DNA from 3 places in the Serratia sp. BNK-23 genome. Region 2 is predicted to be linked to each of the others. Evidence: predicted binding sites of a transcription regulator. Region 2 holds the regulator's gene; each other region holds the start of a gene.
What was found. Region 2 encodes LexA, which represses DNA repair genes until DNA is damaged. Its sites were predicted from a motif close to TNCTGTATGTACATACAGNA; they were not measured.

Region 1: the regulator LexA is predicted to act here: its motif matches at 1,143-1,162, upstream of mutH (DNA mismatch repair endonuclease MutH).
Region 3: the regulator LexA is predicted to act here: its motif matches at 1,420-1,439, upstream of uvrB (excinuclease ABC subunit UvrB).

The regions. Positions count from the first base shown of each region.
Region 1 is NZ_CP179900.1:863,582-865,853, reverse strand. It holds gene rppH (RNA pyrophosphohydrolase) at 1-498, opposite strand, end outside; gene mutH (DNA mismatch repair endonuclease MutH) at 1,195-1,881, shown strand; gene ACMGF9_RS04090 (TerC family protein) at 1,981-2,272, shown strand, end outside.
Region 2 is NZ_CP179900.1:310,912-313,183, forward strand. It holds gene plsB (glycerol-3-phosphate 1-O-acyltransferase PlsB) at 1-547, opposite strand, end outside; gene ACMGF9_RS01450 (diacylglycerol kinase) at 696-1,064, shown strand; gene lexA (transcriptional repressor LexA) at 1,167-1,775, shown strand; gene dinF (MATE family efflux transporter DinF) at 1,879-2,272, shown strand, end outside.
Region 3 is NZ_CP179900.1:3,613,946-3,616,217, forward strand. It holds gene uvrB (excinuclease ABC subunit UvrB) at 1-1,311, opposite strand, end outside.

The DNA of each region.
Region 1 (2,272 bases), 550 kb from region 2:
CTGCCGCGGCGCCGCCTGCTCTTGCATCGGCATCACGGTCACGGCGAATTCTTTCATCACCCGGCGGTAGACGTCGCGTTTGAACGACACCACCTGGCGCACCGGATACCAGAAGCTCACCCAGCGCCAACCGTCGAACTCCGGCGTGCTGCTGCGCTGCATATTGATATCAGCGTCATTGCACAGTAGCTGCAACAAAAACCATTTTTGCTTTTGGCCGATACAAACCGGCTTTGTGTCCCAACGCACCAAACGTTTCGGCAATTTATAGCGCAACCAGTTGCGGGTCGAAGCCAGGATGCGCACATCCTTTTTACTCAGCCCCACTTCTTCGAACAGCTCACGGTACATCGCCTGCTCCGCAGTTTCGCCAGGGTTAATCCCACCTTGGGGAAACTGCCAGGAGTGCTGACCGTAACGGCGGGCCCATAGGACCTGCCCCTGACGATTACAGATTACGATACCAACATTCGGGCGGTAGCCATCATCATCGATCACCGGACTACCTCGATAAGCTTAAATTCGCATAGATGTCCTGATTGTTTCACACAAGCTACAGGCGGTAAACCACTGCTTTACGGCGCTGCGGGCCGGATAACATTGGAATAACTCACAGATATAGGCAAAGTTATAAACATACCCTAGCCTTTCAGACCGGTTTTATTCACTTTTTCTGTGGATAGGTGTGTGCAGAACTCGAGGGATAAGCCGGTAAAACTCTCGTCCCCTAAAATCCCCCCTCATACCTAAAAACAAATATTAAACTTAAAAACATACAGTTAACCAATACCCCACAGTGATTTACAGGGCAAAAATGTGATCTATGCACGGTAAGGATCTTACCTTGGCGAAAGATCCACCAACGCCGTTTTTATCCACAGATTATCCGGGCAAGTTACGCACAAAACGGACAAATTCGTAAAAATCCGCCTGAGTCAAGGCTGTAAATTGAACCAGTGATCGGTAAAAATTTGGGTTATCCCATAAATCTGTGGATAAATAGGTGTAAGATCCTGTTTATTGTCGGTGGCTTCAGGTGAACAAGCCCCGCAAGTGCATTGTCGCCCGCGCAAGGAAAGAAAAAAAGTCATGTAAAATCATGCTACTATTATTCTTTTCCCCAGGCGACTGGGGTTAGCGTTTCCCGTGTATCTATGCAGTACGTTTTTCAACCAAATTCAACAGGCTTGATTTATGGCGTTTTTATCCCCTCTGCCGCCCCCGCCGGAAAATGAACGGCAGCTGTTCGAGCGCGCTCAGGCGCTGGCCGGCTTCAGTTTTGGCGAACTGGCCGCCCGCGCGCAATTGCCGATCCCCAAGGATCTGAAACGCGATAAAGGCTGGGTGGGCATGCTGCTGGAGCTGTATCTCGGCGCCATGGCCGGCAGCAAACCGGAACAGGATTTTCCTGAGCTGGGCATTGAGCTGAAAACCATTCCTGTCGACGCCGCCGGCAAACCGCTGGAGACCACTTTCGTCTGCGTCGCCCCACTCACCGGCAACAGCGGCGTCACCTGGGCCAGCAGCCACGTTCGCCACAAGCTGGCGCGCGTGTTGTGGATACCGGTAGAAGGCGAACGGCAAATCCCGCTGGCGCAGCGCCGCGTCGGTTCGCCGCTGCTATGGAGCCCGAGCCTTGCTGAAGAAGAGATGCTGCGCCGCGATTGGGAAGAGCTGATGGATCTGATTGTGCTCGGTCACGTAGAACGCATCACCGCACGCCACGGCGAAGTGCTGCAACTGCGCCCCAAAGCGGCCAACAACAAGGCGCTCACCGAAGCCATCGGCGAACAGGGGCAACCTATCATGACGCTGCCGCGCGGTTTCTATCTGAAAAAGGGTTTTACCGGCGCGCTGCTGGCAAGACATTTCTCAATCTAAGCGATTTCGTTTAACTCTGGTTTAGCTAAACCTGTCAGCGCCACGATAAACGCGTATAATTCACGCTTTGCATTATTAAGTATTAAGGTGTGTCGGGCAATGTTCGAATGGATTATGGATCCCAATGCCTGGTTAGCGTTAGGTACGCTAACCATTCTTGAGATCGTACTGGGTATTGATAACATCATTTTTCTGTCGCTGGTGGTGGCGAAGCTGCCCAAAGCGCAACAGAACAAAGCTCGCCGAATGGGCTTGGCCGCCGCCATGCTGATGCGCCTGGCGCTGCTGGCCTCCATCGCCTGGGTGATCCGCTTGACGCACCCGCTGTTCACCGTGCTGGATCACGCCATTTCCGCCCGCGATCTGATCCTGCTGCTGGGGGGACTGTTCC
Region 2 (2,272 bases):
TATCCGTGCCGTGTTCGGTAGCCATGCGGCGCAGCGACACGGTGTTGGAGAAACGCACGAAGCTGTCGCGGCCGAGCCACAGCACGGCGAAGAATTTCTGCACGCCGTTCAACAGACGCAGGTGCGGCGTGCCGTGGCCTTCGCGGCCCGGCGAACGGCCGAACATCACCGAAACCGGCAGCATCTGAATGTCGAGATCCGGGTTGCTGCGATGCAGATCCAGATAGTCGTGGAACAGCTTTACCGACTCTTCTTTTGGGGTGTAATAGCGGAATACGCGCGGGCCGTCGTGAATGAACACGTAGCTCGGCAGCACGGTGCCGTCGATCTCCAGCGAGTTGAGCGGATCGGGCAGATCCTGCGCCAGGCACTGGGTGCGCAGCGTCAGCAAATCCGCCTTGGAATTGTAAGGTAAAACATACAAAATCGGCCGTGAGGGATCCAACCCTAGCTCGGTAACCGGATCTGAAGGGATGACCTTACTTCTTACCAACAATTTAAGTGGTAAATTCAATATTTTATAATAAATTTTACGCCAACCTGACATAACAACGTGAAGCCTCTTGTTAGCAATGCGCCGCAAGCATACCAGAAACCGGGTAGCAGATCTGTGGTGTTCGAAAACCGAGAGCCGTCAGCGCGGACTGTTCTAGACTCTTTTTATTATGACCGACCTCTGAGAAAGGCACGAAAACATGGCAAACCAAGCAACCGGACTGACCCGCATCATCAAGGCAGCCGGCTATTCTTATAAAGGGCTATCCGCCGCCTGGCAGCACGAAGCGGCTTTCCGCCAGGAACTGGTGGTCACCCTTCTGGCTATCATACTGGCTGTCTGGCTGGATGTGGGTGCGATAGCGCGCATTTTATTGATCGGATCGGTAGCGCTGGTGATGATCGTCGAGATCCTGAACAGCGCGATCGAGGCGGTGGTGGATCGCATCGGCAGCGAACATCACGAGCTGTCCGGGCGGGCCAAGGACATGGGATCGGCGGCGGTGTCGCTGGCGATCGTGCTGGCGCTGTTCGTTTGGGGCACGGTCTTATGGCAGCATTTCGGCTGACGAAAAGCGCCTACTGACTGATTTTTATTTATTCTTCGGTTCCCAATCCGCGCTTACCTGTATATACTCACAGCAAGACTGTATAAACAAACAGGGGGCGGAATGAAAGCACTAACTACCAGACAGCAAGAGGTCTACGATCTGATTCGCGAGCACATTTCGCAAACGGGCATGCCGCCAACGCGTGCCGAGATCGCGATGCGTCTGGGGTTCCGTTCGCCTAACGCCGCCGAAGAGCACCTGAAGGCGCTGGCACGCAAAGGCGTGATCGAAATCGTCTCCGGTGCCTCGCGCGGTATCCGTCTGCTGATGGAAGAAGAAGAAGGGCTGCCGCTGATCGGCCGCGTCGCCGCCGGCGAGCCGCTGCTGGCGCAGCAGCACATCGAAGGGCACTACCAGGTGGATCCTTCCCTGTTTAAACCGAGCGCCGATTTCCTGCTGCGGGTGAACGGCATGTCAATGCGCGACATTGGCATTCTGGACGGCGATCTGCTGGCGGTGCACAAAACGCAAGACGTGCGCAACGGCCAGGTCGTGGTCGCGCGGATCGAAGACGAAGTGACGGTCAAGCGCTTGAAAAAGCACGGCAACGTGGTTGAACTGCTGCCGGAGAACAACGAATTCCAACCGATCGTGGTCGATCTGCGTCAGCAGAATTTCACTATCGAAGGGCTGGCGGTCGGCGTGATCCGCAACGGCGACTGGATTTAATCGCCGCGCCATCACCGCCGCTCCCTGTATCAATCGCCCCTGTTTTGGGGCGTTTTTGTTTCTGACTTCGCCCTTTGTCACTCAGTCACAGGAACATCCCATCATGCGCCTGATTTCCGCTTTCACCAGCGACACCGATAAAGCCCTGTGGCGCCTCGCCCTGCCGATGATCTTCTCCAATATTACCGTGCCGCTGCTCGGGTTGGTGGACACCGCGGTGATCGGCCACCTCGACAGCCCCATTTATCTGGGGGGCGTGGCGATCGGTGCGGTGGCGACCAACTTCCTGTTCATGCTGCTGCTGTTCCTGCGCATGAGCACTACCGGCCTGGCGGCGCAAGCGCTGGGGGCGCAGAACCCCCAGGCGCTGGCGCGCGCCTTTATGCAACCGCTGCTGCTGGCGCTGTTGGCCGGGGTGGCGATCGTCCTGCTGCGCTATCCGCTGATCGAACTGGCGCTGCGGATCGTCGGCGGCGATGCCGACGTGCTGGAACAGG
Region 3 (2,272 bases), 1.8 Mb from region 2:
GGAGAGCAGATCGTCCACCTGAGTGGCGACCGGCCGCACTTCCACGATCGGATCCAGCAACCCGGTTGGCCTCACCACCTGATCGATCAGATCGCCGCCGGATTTCTCCAGCTCATATTTGCCCGGCGTGGCGGAAACATAGATGGTCTGCGGCGCCAGCGCCTCGAACTCCTCGAAGCGCAGCGGGCGGTTGTCCAGCGCCGACGGCAGACGGAAGCCGTACTCCACCAGCGTTTCCTTGCGCGCGCGGTCGCCTTTGAACATCGCGCCGATCTGCGGAATGGTGACGTGGGATTCGTCGACCACCAGCAGGCCGTCCGCCGGCAGGTAGTCGAACAGCGTCGGCGGCGGCTCGCCCTCGGCACGCCCGGAAAGGTAGCGCGAGTAGTTTTCGATGCCCGAGCAGTAGCCCAGCTCGTTCATCATCTCCAGATCGAACTGGGTGCGCTGCGTCAGGCGTTGCTCTTCCAGCAGCTTGTTGTTGGCCAGCAGCACCTTGCGGCGGTCCGCCAGATCGACCTTGATCTCTTCCATCGCCTGCATGATCCGCTCGCGCGGCGTCACGTAGTGCGACTTCGGGTAAATGGTAAAACGCGGCACCACCTGCTCAATCTGCCCGGTCAGCGGATCGAACAGCGACAGCCGTTCCACTTCTTCGTCGAACAGCTCGACGCGCAGCGCCAGCTCGTCCGATTCCGCCGGGAAGATGTCGATCACCTCGCCGCGCACGCGGAAGGTGGCGCGCTGGAAAGCCTGATCGTTGCGGGAATACTGCAGCTCCGCCAGGCGGCGCAAAATGGAGCGCTGATCGATGATCATCCCCTGGGTCAGGTGCAGCATCATCTTCAGGTAAAGATCCGGATCGCCCAGACCGTAGATCGCCGACACCGACGCCACCACCACCACGTCGCGCCGCTCCAGCAACGCCTTGGTGGCGGAAAGACGCATCTGCTCGATGTGCTCGTTCACCGAAGCGTCTTTTTCAATGAAGGTGTCGGAGCTGGGCACGTAGGCTTCCGGCTGGTAGTAGTCGTAGTAGGAGACGAAGTATTCCACCGCATTCTCAGGGAAAAACGCTTTCATCTCGCCGTACAGCTGCGCCGCCAGCGTCTTGTTCGGCGCCAGCACCATGGTCGGCCGATTCAGATCGGCTATCACGTTGGCGATGGTGAATGTCTTGCCCGAACCGGTGACCCCCAGCAGCGTCTGGTGCGCCAGGCCGTCTTCCAGCCCCTCTTCCAGCTTGCGGATGGCTTCCGGCTGATCGCCGGCCGGTTTGAACTCGGAATGCAGTTTGAAAAGTTTACTCATTGCTCGGCTACCCTGTGGAGATGCGCGCGCTCAGGCGGCCAGCCGGCTCTGCGCCGGATATGGCCCCTAATTATGGAAAGTGTCGGCGATTTGCGCCAGTGCCCATGATACTGGATATAAAACCAGCTTCAAGCGGATTCGTCGCTGCGCCCGGCACGGCGGCGATGCCGTTGCACCGTGAGGTTACAGCCGGGTGACATTTTTATTGTCAATAACAGATTTATCCCCAGAACTTGCCGAAAATTAACTTATTGATAGCACCGCGTCGAAAAATCATACATAGAGACCTGATCAATACCCTTGTGTATTGATTTTAATTAATCTATTGATATATAACATTTTTAATAAAAAGACGAGAATGCGGGCAAAGCGAACAGAACCCGCGTCCGCTCTCGCTTTACAGCGTTTTTCTAAATCTAATGCACAAGGTTATCCACAGGAATAGTGGATAACTCTCACCGCCCCGCCCGGGGCGGGAGTTACAGAAAGAAAGCTTTTCGCCCTTTACACTCGCCAAAATGGCTTTTTTAGTTATTTTTTCATAAAAATATCGCTTTGTTTATGCCGATTAATACTAAAAATCCCCATTGCCAAAATCGCATCGGCCCCTTTCTCGCGGATCGCGCTTGACGGCGGCGCAATGCCTTGCACCACGCCCTCACCGCAGAGCACCACAAGAGTGCAAAAAACGTCCGGGTTAACTTCCCCGCGTATTTTCAGGCCGCCGCGGCAGAGCGCGTCAGGCCTGATTAGCGGTTAACAAGGCGATAACAATCCCCGTTTTCACCCGGCGGTAAAACTGGCCTGAGAGTTGCTTTATCTTCCTGCGTATCAATGCGGTGCGGCGGCGTGATGCGCTGCCAGCCACAGCGTGTACCCCTCGCGGTGCTATCGCCAGTAAAAGCGCAAGAACGACACCAAGTCGTCACAAGCGTCGTTTTTAACAACATATTGACTGTCA